3 regions of the Streptomyces sp. NBC_01260 genome follow, and region 2 is predicted to be linked to each of the others. Evidence: predicted binding sites of a transcription regulator. Region 2 holds the regulator's gene; each other region holds the start of a gene.

Region 1 (5,870 bases), 2.6 Mb from region 2:
TACGACCTGCCGAACGTGCTGCTGACTCCGCACGTCGCGGGCTCGCTCGGCAACGAGCTGCACCGGATGGCGGACCAGGCGCTGGACGAGCTGGAACGGTTCGCGAGCGGCCGCCCGTTCGCGGACCCGGTCCACGGGGACGCGCTGTTCCGCTCGGCGTAGCCCTCCCCGGCCGGTCCCACGGCCCACGTCCCACGCCCCACGTCCCACGTCCCATGCAAAAGGCCCGGTACCCCTCGCGGGGTACCGGGCCTCACCGCTTGCGCGGGGAGCTACACGCTAGTGCGAGTGACCGTGGCCGTGACCGGCCTCGGCCTCTTCCTCGGCCGGCTTCTCGACGACCAGGGTCTCGGTCGTGAGCAGCAGCGACGCGATGGACGCGGCGTTCTCCAGCGCGGAGCGGGTGACCTTGACCGGGTCGATGACGCCGGCCTTCACCAGGTCGCCGTACTCGCCGGTCGCGGCGTTGAAGCCCTGGCCCTTGTCGAGCTCGGAGACCTTCGAGGTGATGACGTAGCCCTCAAGGCCCGCGTTCTCGGCGATCCAGCGGAGCGGCTCGACGGCGGCGCGGCGCACGACCGCGACACCGGTGGCCTCGTCGCCGGTCTTGCCGAGGTTGCCCTCAAGGACCTTGACGGCGTGGACCAGAGCGGAGCCACCACCGGAGACGATGCCCTCCTCGACCGCGGCGCGGGTCGCGGAGATGGCGTCCTCCAGACGGTGCTTCTTCTCCTTGAGCTCCACCTCGGTGGCCGCACCGACGCGGATCACGCAGACACCGCCGGCCAGCTTCGCCAGGCGCTCCTGGAGCTTCTCGCGGTCCCAGTCGGAGTCCGTGGACTCGATCTCGGCCTTGATCTGGTTGACGCGGCCCGCGACCTCGTCGGACTTGCCGCCGCCGTCGACGATGGTCGTGTCGTCCTTGGAGACGGTGACGCGACGGGCGGTGCCCAGCACGTCCAGACCGGCCTGGTCGAGCTTGAGGCCGACCTCTTCGGCGATGACGGTCGCACCGGTGAGGGTGGCGATGTCGCCGAGCATGGCCTTGCGGCGGTCACCGAAGCCCGGGGCCTTCACCGCGACGGCGTTGAAGGTGCCACGGATCTTGTTGACGACCAGGGTCGACAGGGCCTCGCCCTCGACGTCCTCGGCGATGATCAGCAGCGGCTTGGAGGCACCGGCCTGGATGACCTTCTCCAGGAGCGGCAGCAGCTCCTGGATCGAGCCGATCTTGCCCTGGTGGATCAGGATGTACGGGTCGTCGAGGACGGCCTCCATACGCTCCTGGTCGGTCACCATGTACGGGGACAGGTAACCCTTGTCGAAGGCCATGCCCTCGGTGAACTCAAGGTCCAGACCGAAGGTGTTGGACTCCTCGACGGTGATGACACCGTCCTTGCCGACCTTGTCCATCGCGTCCGCGATGAGGTCGCCGACCTGGCTGTCCTGCGCGGAGAGCGCGGCCACGGCGGCGATGTCGGACTTGTCGTCGATCGGGCGGGCGGTCGCGAGGAGCTCCTCGGACACGGCCTTGACCGCGGCGTCGATGCCCTTCTTCAGGGCGGCCGGGGACGCGCCCGCGGCCACGTTGCGCAGGCCCTCGCGGACGAGCGCCTGGGCGAGCACGGTGGCGGTGGTCGTACCGTCACCCGCAACGTCGTTGGTCTTGGTCGCCACCTCCTTCACCAGCTGGGCACCGAGGTTCTCGTACGGGTCATCCAGCTCGACCTCGCGCGCGATGGTGACACCGTCGTTGGTGATGGTGGGCGCACCGAACTTCTTGTCGATGACGACGTTGCGGCCCTTGGGGCCGATCGTCACCTTCACCGTGTCGGCAAGCTTGTTGACGCCGCGCTCGAGGGCGCGACGGGCGTCCTCGTCGAACTTCAGGATCTTCGCCATGGAGCTGAACTGTCCTCTCAAAACAAGAACTGCGCCCCTCGCCGCCCGGCTAGTTATTTCGCAGGGGGCCAGGGGCGCAGAACAGAAGCAAACGTGGGTGAATTACTTCTCGATGATCGCGAGCACGTCGCGAGCCGAGAGAACGAGGTACTCCTCGCCGTTGTACTTCACCTCGGTGCCGCCGTACTTGCTGTACAGCACGACATCGCCGGTATTGACGTCGAGCGGAAGGCGCTCGCCGTTCTCGAAGCGGCCCGGGCCCACGGCCAGGACGACGCCCTCCTGGGGCTTCTCCTTGGCAGTGTCCGGAATGACCAGGCCGGAGGCCGTGGTCTGCTCGGCGTCGAGCGGCTGGACCACAATGCGGTCCTCGAGCGGCTTGATCGCAACCTTGGTGCTGGTCGACACGATCCGGTCTCCCCCTTCGGAGATCTCACGGGGTTAACAGTCTTTGGGTGGCGACCAGGTGGGCCCGTCGTCGCGGGTGCCGGACCTGCCGGTCGCACAGTACTGCTGGCACTCCCCAGTGGGGAGTGCCAGCACTGAGACTATGACCGCGGTTAGCACTCGGTCAAGCGGAGTGCCAATTCACGCCCCTCGTGGCGCCCATGTCGCAGGACGCCACGGCCCGGACCGGCTCGAACCGGCCCCGCCGCAGGGAGAACGCCCGGCCCCTGCGGACCGTTCCTGATGTCAACGGCGCGTGCACCACGCCCCCGGGCCCGCACCGTCGCGCGGTGCCGGGCCGCCCGGCCACCAGTGCGCCGGCGGGAACGAGCGCCGGGCGCGGCCCAACTCCGGAGCCCGGCCGCAGGCGACGACGACCATCGAGCCCGGTGCCCCGTGGTCACCGCGCACCTCCGCCGGCCGCGCCGCCGGCGCATGCGGCGGCCGGTTCACCCGCTGCGCCGCCTTGCGGCCCAGCCGTTCGATCGGGTCCACCGACTGCGCACAGCCGGTGGTGGCGGTCAGGAGCGCACCGGCGACCAGCAGTCCGGCCAGCAGCCGGTGCGCCCTTCTCATACGTAGTCCTCCAGCCGGGCCACGGCGTATCCCTTGTCCGTGATGACCTTCATGACGGCCCGGACCAGGTCGGGCATGGAGCCCTTCCATTCCTTCTGGCCGCGGAAGTGCGTGAGGATGATGTCTCCGGGGTGCAGGTCCTGGTCCTCCTCCCGCCACTCCATGTGGTCGGGGAAGGCCTCCTCCGACCACAGGGGTACGGCGGTGATGCCGCAGGACTTGGCGATCCGGAGCGTGTCGCCGTTGTAGTTGCCGTACGGCGGCCGGAAGAGCCGGGGGCGGCTGCCGAACTGCTTCTCGATGATGTCCTGCTGGTCGCAGATCTCCCGCTTCTGCTCGTCGTGGGAGAGACCGGGCAGGTAACGGTGGTGGAGCGTGTGGTTGTTGAGGGTGACGCCACGGGACTGCGCGTCCTTGAAGTAGGCGTAGTCGTCGCGCACCAGGTAGTCGCTGAGGAACGCGCTGTACGGGATGTTCAGGTCCGACATCATCCGCAGCAGTTCGGGGTCCTTGTCGTCCCCGTCGTCCATCGTCAGGAAGACGATCTTCTTCTCGGTCGGGACCGTGGTGAAGACCGGCGGCAGCGAGTCGTCACCGCCCTCGACCTCGAAGCCCTTGCGGGTGGTGATGTGCGGCTTCACGGCGGGCGGGGCGGGCGCGGCCAGCGGCGTGCCCGCCAGGCCCCACTTCTTGGCGGCGACCACGCGGGCGGCCTGGGCGAGGCGCGCCTTCTCGGCCTGCACGGCACGCGTGCCCGCCGCCCCCGCGTTCCCGGCCGGGCCGCCCGGCTGCCCGGCGAGGGCCTTGGCCCCCGGCCCGGCCCCGGTGGCGGTGCGGCTGTCGGTCCCGGCCCCGCAGCCGGAGCCGACCGCGGCGACCAGGAGCGCGGCCAGGACCGCGTGGCCGGACCGGCGCCGCAGGTGTCCCCGCCCGCGCCCCGTCCCGCCCGGCCCCTGCATCACCTGTCCCGGTCTGCGCCTCTTCATGATAAATTCCCTCTTTTGTCGTACAAGCTGCATTGCGCCGCATACTGCCAGTACGTGATCGGGCTCCCGGGCCGACACCGCCGCCGGCCCCGCACGGTCCCCCGGCTGGCTCACAATGGGGCAGGTGAACGCTCTCGCCCCGACCGGCCCGCCCGACGCCCCCGACCCGTCCGGCACCCCCGACCCCATCGCCGGCTTCCTGGCCCTGCGCACCCCGGAGGGCGCCGAGTTGCTGGCCGGGCTGCGGTCCTACGACCCCGCCACGGAACTCGCCACCGCCACCCGGCTGCGCCGCAGCCACCCCGCCGCCCTCGTCTCGGCGGCGCTGGGGCAGGCCCGGCTGCGGCAGCGGGCGGTGGCGAAGTTCGGCGCCGAGGACGCGCACCGGATGTTCTTCACGCCGAACGGGGTGGAGCAGGCGACCCGCACCTCGGTGGCGGCCTACCGCGCCGCACGGTTCGCGGGCACCGGGGTGCGCAGCGTCGCCGACCTCTGCTGCGGCATCGGCGGGGACGCCATCGCCCTCGCCCGCGCCGGGATCCGCGTCCTCGCCGTGGACCGCGACCCGCTGACCGCCGAGGTGGCCGCGGCCAACGCCGTCGCGCTCGGCCTGGAAGAGCTGATCGAGGTGCGGTGCGCCGATGTCACGGAGATCGACACCTCGCCCTGTGACGCGGTGTTCGTCGACCCGGCCCGCCGGGGCGGCCGCGGCCGGATCTTCGACCCGGAGGCCTACTCCCCGCCTCTCTCCTGGGCGACCGCCGCCGCGCTGAAGGCCCCCAGGGCTGCGCTGAAGATCGCCCCGGGAGTCCCGCACGAGGCGATCGGCCCGCAGGCGGAGGCCGAGTGGATCTCGGACGGCGGCGAGGTGAAGGAGGCGGTGCTCTGGTTCGGCGAGGGCTTCGAGGCCGGTGCGTACCGGGCCACCCTGCTCCCGTCCGGAGCCACCCTGTCGGCTCCGGCGGTGCTGCCCGCCCCGCCGGTCGGACCGGTCGGCCGCTACCTGTACGAGCCGGACGGCGCGGTGATCCGGGCCCATCTGGTCGCCGACATCGTGAACCGGTGCGACGGCCGGCTGATCGACGAGATGATCGCGTACGTCACGAGCGACGAGCTGTACGACTCCCCGTACACCGCCGGGTACGAGATCACCGATCAGCTCCCGTTCAACACGAAGCGGCTGAAGGCGCTGCTGCGGGAGCGCGAGGTCGGCGTCCTGACGGTCAAGAAGCGCGGCTCCCCGGTCGAACCGGAGGAGCTGCGAAGGAAGATGAAGCTCCGGGGCCCGAACAGGGCCACCGTCTTCCTGACCCGGGTCGCCGACGCCCCGACGATGCTGATCGGCCACCCCGTGACCGGCCCGGAGGCCGGTCTCGGCTGACGGCGCGGGCCGCCCGGCGGGCCGGAGGCCGGCCGGGCCCTACGCGAGATCGGTGAGCTCGTCGGCGTACACCCGCGAGAGCGGCTGCGGGCCCACGTACTGCTGGCAGTTGCACTGCCCCGACTCGAAGCGGACCGGCTTCTTCTGCTCGTCCCAGGCGGTCGGCACCTCGACCAGCTCATGGCACTTGCCCTGCTTGTCGTGCTTGGCGAGGTGGTGCGTGCAGCCGCAGACCGGCTCCGGCGGCCTGTGCGCCGCCTCGACGGCCAGCCGTTCCTGCCTGCCGGCCTCCAGCAGTTCCAGCCTGCGTGCGTGCCGATTACGCAGCGCGGTACGGCCGTTGTCGACCAGCCAGCCGAACCCGCCCGTCCAGAAGATGATGAGCAACCACCAGTACCACTCCATGACACGCCCTCCCCCTGAGTCCTTCGTGTACGCGCCAAGGATAGGACCGGAGTCAGCGGTGCGCCCCTCCCCCGGAGGAGATCAGCGGCGCGGGCGCGGGCGCCCCGATCAGCACCCGCAGCACCCAACGCCGGTGCAGGAGCGCCTTGGTGACGCCGGTCAGCCCGATGAGC
Region 2 (5,870 bases):
CAGCGGCCGGTCCGGCCCAGCAGCAGGGCCGTTGCCGCCGTGCCCGCCGTCGAGGTGCGCAGCACGGTCCGTCCGAGCCGGCAGGTCCGGGCGCCGGCGGCGGCGAACGCGGCCAGCTCGTCGGGAGAGACACCGCCCTCCGGGCCGACGACCAGCACGATCTCGCCCGTTCTGGGCAGGGCGACGGTGGCCAGCGGCTCGCTGGCGTACTCGCGGTCCTCGTGCAGTACGGCCGCGAAGTCGGCTGCGGCCACAAGTGCGGCGACCTGCTTGGTCGTCATCGCGTCCGCCACCTCCGGGAACCGCACCCGGCGCGACTGCTTGCCGGCCTCGCGGGCCGTGCCGCGCCATTTCGCCAGGGCCTTGAGGCCCCGGTCGCCCTTCCACTGGGTGATGCAGCGCCCCGCCTGCCACGGCACGACCGCGTCGACGCCGGTCTCCGTCATCGTCTCGACGGCGAGCTCGCCGCGGTCGCCCTTGGGCAGCGCCTGGACGACGGTGATGCGGATGTCGGGCCGGGGTTCCTCGTGGACGGAATCCAGACCGGTGAGCACCAGCCGGTCCTTGCCCTCGGCGGCCAGCACCACGCCCTGCGCCCAGTGGCCCCGGCCGTCCGTCAGGACGACGTCCTCACCGGCGCGCAGGCGTTTCACCGAGACGGCGTGCCGCCCCTCCGGCCCCTCCAGGACGAACCCGGGTCCCTCAGGCATCTGTTCGACGACGAAGACGGGTGCCGTCACTGCGTGCTCCTTGTGCTCACTGCCGCCCGGGCGGCGTCCAGTTCCTCGGCGAGCAGCGCGACGAGCCGGCCGGCCGTCAGCTCGCGTGCCATCCGGTGCCCCTGGCCCGCCCACAGCGCCATGCCCTGTGCGTCCCCGGCCTTGGCCGCCGCCTTGCGCAGCGGGGCGGTCAGCTGGTGGACCTGCGGGTAGGCGGCAGGGGCGTACGGTCCGTGCTCGCGCACGAAGCGGTTGACCAGGCCGCGGGCCGGGCGCCCGGAGAAGGCCCGGGTCAGGGTGGTGCGGACGAACAGCGGGTTGGTCAGGGCCTGTTTGTGCAGCAGATGGGCGCCGGACTCGGGGCAGATCAGGAAGGCGGTGCCGAGCTGCGCGGCATCGGCCCCCGCCGCGAGCACGGCGGCGATCTGGGCGCCGCGCATCAGCCCGCCGGCGGCGATGACCGGGATCTGCACGGTCTCGCGCACCTGGGCCACCAGGCTGAGCAGCCCGGTCCCGATGCCGTCGGCCTGCGGGTCGTCGCGGTGGGTGGACTGGTGGCCGCCCGCCTCGACGCCCTGGGCGCAGACCGCGTCGGCGCCCGCCCACTGCGCGGCCTGGGCCTCCTCGGGCGTGGTGACCGTCACGACGGTGTAGGTGCCCACCGCGGCGAACGCGTCGAGGGTGTCGCGGGCCGGGCAGCCGAAGGTGAAGGAGACGGCCGGGACCGGGTCCTCCAGCAGGATGGCGAGCTTGGCCTCGTAGCCGTCGTCGCCGCCGGAGTCGGTTTCACCGAGCGGGGTCTCGTACCAGGCGGCCTCGCCGGCGAGCTGGTGCCGGTACACCTCGACGGCGCTCGGGTCGGCGAGGTTGGGCTGCGGCATGAAGAGGTTGACGCCGAAGGGCTGGCCGGTCAGTCCGCGGGCCTGCTTGATGTCGTTGTACATGCCGTCCGCGGTCTTGTACCCGGCGGCCAGGAAGCCGAGCCCGCCGGCCTCGGCCACGGCGGCGACGAGCTGCGGGCAGGAGACTCCGCCCGCCATCGGGGCCTGCACGATCGGATACCGGCAGAGATCGGTCAACGCGGATGGCATGACGGCATCGTGTCATGTCCTTCCTGTCCCGTGATGCGCACCCCGTGGACGCGTTATGTCCGCAATGCCGTACGGACCCGGAAACCCGGGCCCGTACGGTGTCGATGCGGGGACTAGCGTCCGTTGAACGCGTCCTTGAGACGTGAGAACAGGCCCTGCTGCCCGGGCTGGAACTGGCCGGTGGGCCGTTCCTCGCCGCGCAGTTTCGCCAGCTCCCGCAGGAGGCGTTCCTGTTCGGGGTCCATCTTCGTCGGGGTCATCACCTCGACGTGCACGATCAGGTCGCCGCGCCCGCCGCCCCGCAGGTGGGTGATGCCGCGCCCGTGCAGCGGGACGGACTGGCCGGACTGGGTGCCCGGCCTGATGTCGACCTCCTCCAGGCCGTCGAGCGTCTCCAGCGGCACCTTGGTGCCGATGGCCGCCGCCGTCATGGGGATGGTGACCGTGCAGTGCAGATCGTCGCCGCGCCGCTGGAACACCGCGTGCGGCAGCTCGTGGATCTCGACGTAGAGATCGCCGGCCGGGCCGCCGCCGGGGCCGACCTCGCCCTCGCCCGCGAGCTGGATGCGGGTGCCGTTGTCGACACCTGCGGGGATCTTCACGGTGAGGGTGCGCCGCGAGCGGATGCGGCCGTCGCCGGCGCACTCCGGGCAGGGGGTCGGCACGACCGTACCGAAGCCCTGGCACTGCGGGCAGGGCCGTGAGGTCATGACCTGGCCGAGGAACGACCGGGTGACCTGGGAGACCTCGCCGCGGCCGCGGCACATGTCACAGGTCTGGGCCGAGGTGCCGGGTGCGGCGCCCTCTCCGCTGCAGGTCGCACAGACGACGGCCGTGTCGACCTGGATGTCCTTGGTCGTGCCGAAGGCGGCCTCGGAGAGGTCGATCTCCAGCCGGATCATGGCGTCCTGGCCGCGCCGGGTGCGCGAACGGGGTCCGCGCTGCGACGCCGTGCCGAAGAACGCGTCCATGATGTCGGAGAAGTTGCCGAAGCCGCCCTGTCCGAATCCGCCCGCGCCACCTCCGCCGGAGGCGGACAGCGGGTCGCCGCCGAGGTCGTAGACCTGCTTCTTCTGCGCGTCCGACAACACCTCGTAAGCGGCGTTGATCTCCTTGAACCGCTCCTGGGTCTTCGGATCGGGGTTCACATCCGGATGCAGCTCGCGTGCGAGCCGCCGGAAGGCCTTCTTGATCTCGTCCTGCGAAGCGTCGCGGCGCACGCCGAGTACGGCGTAGTAGTCCGTGGCCACTTACGACTCCGCCAGGATCTGTCCGACGTAACGTGCCACTGCGCGTACCGCTCCCATCGTTCCGGGGTAGTCCATGCGGGTCGGTCCGACCACGCCGAGTTTGGCGACTGCCTCGTCGCCCGAACCGTAGCCGACCGCGACGACGGACGTGGAGTTGAGGCCCTCATGGGCGTTCTCGTGCCCGATTCGTACGGTCATGCCCGAGTCCTTGGCCTCGCCGAGCAGCTTCAGCAGCACGACCTGCTCCTCCAATGCCTCCAGCACCGGCCGGATCATCACGGGGAAGTCGTGCCCGAAGCGGGTGAGGTTGGAGGTGCCGCCGATCATCAGCCGCTCCTCCGTCTCCTCGACGAGGGTTTCGAGCAGGATCGAGAGCACGGTGGACACGGTTGCCCGGTCCTCGCTCTCGAAGGATTCCGGCAGATCCTGCACCAGTTGCGGGACGTCCGCGAAACGGCGTCCCACCACCCGGCTGTTGAGCCGGGCCCGCAGATCGGCGAGAGAGGTCTCACCGAACGGCGTCTGGCAGTCGACCAGCCGCTGTTCGACCCGGCCGGTGTCCGTGATCAGCACGAGCATCAGCCGGGCGGGGGCCAGCAGGAGCAGTTCCACGTGCCGCACCGTCGAGCGGGTCAGCGAGGGGTACTGCACGACGGCGACCTGCCGGGTCAGCTGCGCGAGCAGCCGTACGGTACGTCCCACGACATCGTCGAGGTCGACCGCGCCGTCGAGGAAATTCTGAATGGCCCGGCGCTCCGGCGACGACAGGGGCTTGACGCCCGCGAGCCGGTCGACGAAGAGCCGGTAGCCCTTGTCCGTAGGGATGCGTCCCGCACTGGTGTGGGGCTGGGCGATGAAGCCCTCGTCCTCCAGCACCGCCATGTCGTTGCGGACGGTGGCCGGGGAGACCCCCAGCTTGTGCCGCTCCGTGAGCGCCTTGGAGCCGACGGGCTCCTCGGTGCCGACATAGTCCTGGACGATGGCGCGCAGCACTTCGAGTCTGCGTTCGCTGAGCATCGCGCACACCTCCAGCTGTCTACCTCGGTCGATCTCGGGTCGTTCCCGGGACTTCTCCTGGCACTCTGTCCGTTCGAGTGCCAGCAATCCCCCCGGTCAGTGTACGGCGACCGAGTGGGCCCCTAGCAAGGGCGACCGGCCACGCTACCGCGAGACCGTGCAGGTCGTTGCCGATAGCGTCGCGGTATGGACGCCACTTGGGAAGAGTTCGGCTGGGAGCGGTTGGGTGACGGAGTGGGCCGGCGGCGGCTGCCCCGCTGGGACGCGACGGTCGCACTGGTGGTCGGAGCGGACGGGGCCCTTCTCTTCGACACGGGTTCGACACTCCGGGAGGGCGTCGAGCTGCGGACCCGGGCCGAGCGGCTGCTCGGCCGGAGGGTGACGCATATCGCACTGAGCCATCCGCACTTCGACCATGTACTGGGCACGGCGGCCTTCGCCGGGGCCCGGGTGTACGGGGCGTCCGGCCTGACGGATCTGCTGAGAGCCGGGGCCGGCGACCTCCACCGCTCCGCGGTGGCGCACGGAGTGTCCGAACAGGACGCGGCGGAGGCCGTGGACGTGCTGGTGGCCCCGCACCACGAGGTGTGCGGGGAGTGGACGATCGACCTGGGCGGCGGCCGTGAGGTACTGCTGGCCGACGTGGGTCCGGGGCACAGCGGCCACGATCTGGCGGCGCTGGTGCCCGGCTCGCCCGCGGTCGTCCTCTGCGGCGATCTGGTCGAGGAGTCCGGTGAGCCGCAGGCCGGCTCGGACGCGGTCGTCTCGCGCTGGCCGGCCGCACTGGACCGGCTGCTGGCGCTGGGCGGTGAGGACGCGCTGTACGTACCGGGGCACGGAGCGGTGGTGGACGCGGCTTTCGTCCGGGCGCAGCGCGACGCATTGGCGGCCCGGTTCGGCGTGTCGTGAGGCCGTCCCGTCCTATCGTCGTCCGATGCGCAGCTATCAGCCGGACCTGACCCCGCCGTGGAAGAAGTCCGCCCCCGCCCCCGAGGTGCCCGCCGATCCGGATCTGGTCGTGGAGGAGGTCGCCACCGGCTTCTGCGGTGCGGTGATCCGCTGCGAGAAGACGGCCGCGGGTCCGACGGTGACCCTGGAGGACCGGTTCGGCAAGCACCGGGTCTTCCCCATGGAGCCGCGCGGCTTCCTGCTGGAGGGCCGGGTGGTCACGCTCGTGCGGCCGTCGGCCGGGGGTCCTGTCCGGCCCGCCCGTACGGCCTCCGGCTCGGTGGCGGTACCCGGGGCGCGGGCGCGGGTGGCGCGGGCCGGGCGGATCTACGTGGAGGGCCGGCACGACGCGGAGCTGGTCGAGCGGGTCTGGGGCGACGACCTCCGGATCGAGGGAGTGGTCGTCGAGTACCTGGAGGGCATCGACGACCTCCCGGCGATCGTGCGCGAGTTCTCCCCGGGCCCGGACGCGCGTCTCGGCGTGCTGGTCGACCATCTGGTGCCGGGTTCCAAGGAGTCCCGTATCGCGGCCCGGATCTCGGACGGGAACGTCCTGGTGGTCGGCCATCCGTACATCGACGTGTGGGAGGCGGTAAAGCCGTCGTCCGTGGGAATCGGCGGCTGGCCGGTGGTGCCGCGCGGCCAGGACTGGAAGACCGGCGTGTGCCGTTCGCTGGGGTGGCCGGAGAACACCGGGGCGGCCTGGCAGCGGATTCTGTCCTCGGTCCGCTCCTACCGGGACCTGGAGCCCGAACTCCTGGGCCGGGTAGAGGAATTGATTGACTTCGTCACGCTTCCCGCCTGATGTCCGGCGGGTCTTCCCGCCAATCCGGGGCCGATCCCTA
Region 3 (5,870 bases), 2.2 Mb from region 2:
GTGCGTGCGTCCGCGCTCCGGTCATGCCGCGCGGCGTGAGACGTACTCCTCGATCTCGCGCATCGGCGGCCGCTCCTCGGTGTCCACCGGATAGGTGTGCGGGACGAAACCGCGCTCGCCGCGCTCGAACTGGGTCAGCGAGGGGCGGACCAGATGGCCCCGGGAGAGCCGGAGCTGAGCGGTCCGGTAGATGGCCGCCGCCATCCGGCCGAGTGCCTGGCCGTCCTGGTGGCGGTGCTTCCTGACGCCGACGTCGACCTGTCCGAGCGCGTCCAGGCCGACCGTGTGCAGGGCGTCGACGAGCAGCCCCAGCTCCACTCCGTAACCGACCGGGAACGGCAGCTGTTCGAGCAGGGAGCGGCGTACGGCGTACTCGCCGCCCAGCGGCTGGACGAAGCCGGCCAGCTGCGGCCAGTGCAGATTGAGCAGCGGCCGTGCCACCAGTTCGGTGACCCGGCCGCCCTGGCCTGCGGTGTCCCCGAGGGGGCGGTCGTACATCGCCTTGACGAACTGCACCGAGGGGTCGGTCAGCAGCGGGCCGACGATGCCGGAGACGAAGTCGGCCGAGAAGTCCTTCAGGTCCGCGTCGATGAAGCAGACGATGTCACCGCCGGTCACCAGCAGCGACCGCCAGAGCACCTCGCCCTTGCCGGGGACGGCCGGGATGCGGGGCAGGATCGCGTCCCGGCGGATCACCCGGGCGCCCGCCCGGCGGGCGACCTCGGCGGTGGCGTCCGTGGAGCCGGAGTCGATCACCACGAGTTCGTCGACCAGCCGGACCTTCTCCATGAGCTCGCGCCGGATCACCCGGACGATGTCCCCGACCGTCGCCGCCTCGTTGAGCGCGGGCAGGACGACACTCACGCTCCCGCGGTGCGGGCCGCCGTCCCCGGCGGCCAGGAGCTGCTCCAGCGGGCGGTCGGCACAGGACCAGGAACGCCTGGTCAGCCAGCCTTCGACCTCTTCCAGCACGGTCGATACTCCCTGTATGTGATCCATCTCGCGGTTCGGACGACTATCTCAACAGTCCGGTGCTTCGGTTACAGTCTTGAACAACGCAGATGGCCGTGGCATGCCGGGGTCCATCCGCTGATAAACGCCTGGATCCATGGTCCAGTGCCACAGCGCTCATCCAGAGGGACAGAGGGAACGGCCCGTTGAAGTCCCGGCAACCATCCCGCCGACCGCGAGGTCAGGTGGGGACGGTGCCAATTCCGTCTTGTGGCGAAATGCGTCACGAGGAAGATGAGGAGAAAGGGCCTCGCCATCATGGCTGTTCAGACTGTTGCAGCAAACACCGAATCCTCTGTGGACCTTGGTCCCGCCGCGGCGCTTTCCTGCCGCGAGTGCGGAGAGCGATTCGAGCTCGGACCCCTTTTCGCCTGTGCGAGCTGTTTCGGGCCGCTCGAAGTGGCGTACGACCTGCCGAGCGGCTCCCCGGACGAGCTGAAGAAGCGCATCGAGGCCGGACCCGACAACATCTGGCGGTACGCGCCGCTGCTGCCGGTCCCCGCCGATGTCGCGGACAAGCCCAACATCAACCCCGGCTTCACCAAGCTGGTCAAGGCCGACAACCTCGCCCGTGAACTGGGCGTCACCGGCGGCCTGTACGTCAAGGACGACTCCGGCAACCCGACGCACTCCTTCAAGGACCGCGTCGTCGCGATCGCCGTCGAGGCCGCCCGCGCCTTCGGTTTCACCACGCTCTCCTGCTCCTCCACCGGCAACCTCGCCGGTGCGGTGGGCGCCGCCGCCGCCCGCGCGGGCCTGCGGTCCTGCGTGTTCATCCCGCACGACCTGGAGCAGGGCAAGGTCGTCATGGCCGCGGTGTACGGCGGTGAGCTGGTCGGCATCGAGGGCAACTACGACGACGTCAACCGCTTCTGCTCGGAGCTCATCGGCGACCCGCTCGGCGAGGGCTGGGGCTTCGTCAACGTCAACCTGCGCCCGTACTACGGCGAGGGTTCCAAGACGCTCGCGTACGAGATCTGCGAGCAGCTCGGCTGGCGGCTGCCCGACCAGATCGTCATCCCGATCGCGTCCGGCTCGCAGCTCACGAAGATCGACAAGGGCCTCCAGGAGCTGATCAAGCTCGGTCTGGTCGAGGACAAGCCGTACAAGATCTTCGGTGCCCAGGCCGAGGGCTGCTCCCCGGTCTCCACCGCCTTCAAGGCCGGACACGACGTCGTGCGGCCGCAGAAGCCGAACACGATCGCCAAGTCCCTGGCGATCGGCAACCCGGCCGACGGCCCGTACGTCCTGGACATCGCCCGCCGCACCGGCGGCGCCGTCGAGGACGTCAACGACGAGCAGGTCGTCGACGCGATCAAGCTGCTGGCGCGCACCGAGGGCATCTTCGCCGAGACCGCCGGCGGGGTGACGGTCGGCGTGACGAAGAAGCTGATCGAGGCGGGTCTGCTCGACCCGTCGCTCACCACCGTCGTCCTGAACACCGGTGACGGCCTCAAGACGCTGGACGCGGTGGCCGCCACCTCGCAGGCGACGGCGACGATCCGGCCGAGCCTGGACGCCTTCCGCGCCGCCGGCCTCGGCACCAGCTGACTCGGCACCAGCTGACTCGGCACCGGCTGAGAGGCTGCCGCAGCCTCCGGCCACCCGTGACTCCAGGAAGGGCACCCACCATGAGCGTCAAGGTCCGTATCCCCACCATCCTCCGCACCTACACGGGCGGCCAGGCCGAGGTCCCGGCCGAGGGCGCGACCCTCTCCCAGGTCATCGATTCCCTGGAGCGGAACCACCCGGGCATCGCCGCCCGCGTCCTGGACGACCAGGGCAAGCTCCGCCGCTTCGTGAACGTGTACGTCAACGACGACGACGTGCGCTTCGAGGGCGGCCTGGAAGCGGTCACCCCGGACGGCGCCGGCATCTCGATCATCCCGGCCGTCGCGGGCGGTTGCTGACCCCGGGACCCGAGCGTTCCCACTTCACCGCGTCACCGGAATTGCCCCCTCCGCGAGAGAAGCGGAGGGGGCAATTCTGCATGGTTGAGCGCGGTAGAGTGTGGGAAGTCCCCTCCGCTGCCCGTGCCCCCCGCATATGAGAATGCGCCCGGCCACGACAAGATGCAGCCAAAGTACCTGAACTTCTTGCGCCATAAGTCGCCTTTGTCTGGCCCGACTTGCCCTGGAATCTCATGAGTTACTCATGTTCGGGCGATCGGCGCTGCCCAGAATTCTCGTCCGATTGACCTGTTGCAGAGGGCAGTTGGGCAGATACATTCGGCCGCGGTCGACGCGTTCCGGCGCACGCACCCTCTCCTGTCGGGGGGTGGGTTCTGACCCGGGCCCGCGAAGTGCGGTCCTGTGCAAGGGCCAGTAATAGGGGAGTTGGGCATGGCTCAGGGCACCGTCAAGTGGTTCAACGCGGAGAAGGGGTACGGCTTCATCGCGGTCGACGGTGGTGCGGATGTTTTCGTCCACTACAGCGCGATCCAGATGGACGGATACCGCACCCTCGAAGAGGGTCAGCGAGTTGAATTCGAAATCTCGCAGGGCCAGAAGGGGCCGCAGGCGGACATGGTCAAGCTCGCTGTCGGCTGAGCTCGGCACGGTCGGCCAACGACACTACTCACGCACGGAGGGCCCGTACCCCTGGGGTACGGGCCCTCCGCGCGTCCGGGCCCCCTCGGCCCCCTGTCCGGTTGTCCGCACTCCGGAGGGGGCGCTTGCGCCCGCCCGTCGCCCGACCGCCACCCCTCAAGGAGCCTTCGGCGCTTGCACTCGACGGGGTCGAGTGCTAATCATTGGGCTTAGCACTCTCCGGGTGAGAGTGACAGAAACTTGGACCGGGCCGGTGAGGCCCGCAGGTCTGTCGGGGCAAGGAACCGGCAGGCGGCAGGCCGTCCGTCGCGGGCGCCACTCGGTCCGGAGAAATCCACCCCTGTCCGGGAGGACCACTTCATATGGCCAAGATCATCGCGTTCGACGAGGAGGCCCGGCGCGGTCTTGAGCGCGGCATGAACCAGCTCGCCGACGCCGTCAAGGTCACCCTCGGCCCCAAGGGCCGCAACGTCGTCCTTGAGAAGAAGTGGGGCGCCCCCACGATCACCAACGATGGTGTTTCCATCGCCAAGGAGATCGAGCTGGAGGACCCGTACGAGAAGATCGGTGCGGAGCTGGTCAAGGAGGTCGCCAAGAAGACGGACGACGTCGCCGGCGACGGTACGACCACCGCCACCGTTCTCGCTCAGGCGCTCGTCCGCGAGGGCCTTCGCAACGTGGCCGCGGGTGCGAACCCGATGGCTCTCAAGCGGGGCATCGAGAAGGCCGTCGAGGCCGTCTCCGCCGCCCTCCTGGAGCAGGCCAAGGACGTGGAGACCAAGGAGCAGATCGCTTCGACCGCCTCCATCTCCGCCGCTGACACCCAGATCGGCGAGCTCATCGCCGAGGCCATGGACAAGGTCGGCAAGGAAGGCGTCATCACCGTCGAGGAGTCCCAGACCTTCGGTCTGGAGCTCGAGCTCACCGAGGGTATGCGCTTCGACAAGGGCTACATCTCGGCGTACTTCGCCACGGACATGGAGCGCATGGAGTCGTCCCTGGACGACCCGTACATCCTGATCGTGAACTCGAAGATCAGCAACGTGAAGGACCTCCTTCCGCTGCTCGAGAAGGTCATGCAGTCCGGCAAGCCGCTGCTGATCATCGCCGAGGACGTCGAGGGCGAGGCCCTGTCGACCCTGGTCGTCAACAAGATCCGTGGCACCTTCAAGTCCGTCGCCGTCAAGGCTCCGGGCTTCGGTGACCGCCGCAAGGCCATGCTCGGCGACATCGCCATCCTCACCGGTGGCACCGTCATCTCCGAGGAGGTCGGCCTCAAGCTGGAGAACGCCGGTCTCGACCTGCTCGGCCGTGCCCGCAAGGTCGTCATCACCAAGGACGAGACGACGATCGTCGACGGCGCCGGTGACAGCGACCAGGTTCAGGGTCGCGTCAACCAGATCCGTGCCGAGATCGAGAACTCCGACTCGGACTACGACCGCGAGAAGCTCCAGGAGCGCCTCGCGAAGCTGGCCGGCGGCGTGGCCGTCATCAAGGCCGGTGCCGCGACCGAGGTCGAGCTCAAGGAGCGCAAGCACCGCATCGAGGACGCGGTGCGCAACGCCAAGGCCGCCGTCGAGGAGGGCATCGTCGCCGGTGGTGGCGTGGCTCTGCTCCAGGCCTCGGCCGTCTTCGAGAAGCTGGAGCTCTCGGGTGACGAGGCGACCGGCGCCAACGCCGTCAAGCTGGCGCTGGAGGCCCCGCTCAAGCAGATCGCCGTCAACGGTGGTCTTGAGGGTGGAGTCGTCGTCGAGAAGGTGCGCAACCTGCCGATCGGTCACGGCCTCAACGCCGCGACCGGCGAGTACGTCGACATGATCGCCGAGGGCATTCTCGACCCGGCGAAGGTCACGCGCTCCGCCCTGCAGAACGCCGCGTCCATCGCCGCGCTCTTCCTCACCACCGAGGCCGTCATCGCCGACAAGCCGGAGAAGGCCTCCGCGGCCGCTCCGGGCGGTATGCCGGGCGGTGACATGGACTTCTGATCCTGACGGATCGGTAGTTCGGCACAGCTTCACCACGTCGGCCCCCGGGGAGCGATCCCCGGGGGCCGACGTCGTTCGCGCATCCCGGCTACGGCGTGAACACCATCTCCGGGAAGCGGTCCGAAGGGCCGGCCAGCAGGTGGTCGTCGTGCCCGCACAGCCACCGCCCGAAGAACGACGCCACGTAGGCCCGGCTCGCGGCCGAGGACCGCTCCGGCCGCACCGTCCCGACCGCCGCCGCCAGGCCGCCGTCCGGTTCCGCGCCCTGCCGGGCCAGCTGCGGCAGCAGCACCTGCGCGTCGGTGTACGAGGCGTGGCGCGCTGA

What was found. Region 2 encodes HrcA, which represses chaperone genes, less so after heat shock. Its sites were predicted from a motif close to TTNGCACTCNGNNNNNCNGAGTGCNAA; they were not measured.
Region 1: the regulator HrcA is predicted to act here: its motif matches at 2,463-2,489, upstream of groES (co-chaperone GroES).
Region 3: the regulator HrcA is predicted to act here: its motif matches at 3,734-3,760, upstream of groL (chaperonin GroEL).

Annotation. Positions count from the first base shown of each region.
Region 1 covers NZ_CP108464.1:3,172,955-3,178,824, forward strand. The annotation lists gene OG322_RS13625 (hydroxyacid dehydrogenase) at 1-162, shown strand, start outside; gene groL (chaperonin GroEL) at 280-1,902, opposite strand; gene groES (co-chaperone GroES) at 2,005-2,313, opposite strand; gene OG322_RS13640 (hypothetical protein) at 2,596-2,925, opposite strand; gene OG322_RS13645 (polysaccharide deacetylase family protein) at 2,922-3,884, opposite strand; gene OG322_RS13650 (THUMP-like domain-containing protein) at 4,027-5,292, shown strand; gene OG322_RS13655 (hypothetical protein) at 5,332-5,697, opposite strand; gene OG322_RS13660 (hypothetical protein) at 5,750-5,870, opposite strand, start outside.
Region 2 covers NZ_CP108464.1:5,805,672-5,811,541, reverse strand. The annotation lists gene OG322_RS25765 (16S rRNA (uracil(1498)-N(3))-methyltransferase) at 1-740, opposite strand, end outside; gene OG322_RS25760 (nitronate monooxygenase) at 737-1,810, opposite strand; gene dnaJ (molecular chaperone DnaJ) at 1,924-3,060, opposite strand; gene hrcA (heat-inducible transcriptional repressor HrcA) at 3,061-4,077, opposite strand; gene OG322_RS25745 (MBL fold metallo-hydrolase) at 4,264-4,986, shown strand; gene OG322_RS25740 (DUF3097 domain-containing protein) at 5,012-5,830, shown strand.
Region 3 covers NZ_CP108464.1:3,623,516-3,629,385, reverse strand. The annotation lists gene OG322_RS15965 (glucosyl-3-phosphoglycerate synthase) at 22-972, opposite strand; SAM riboswitch class I at 1,126-1,252, shown strand; gene thrC (threonine synthase) at 1,270-2,562, shown strand; gene OG322_RS15955 (MoaD/ThiS family protein) at 2,643-2,921, shown strand; gene OG322_RS15950 (cold-shock protein) at 3,354-3,560, shown strand; gene groL (chaperonin GroEL) at 3,923-5,545, shown strand; gene OG322_RS15940 (hypothetical protein) at 5,634-5,837, opposite strand.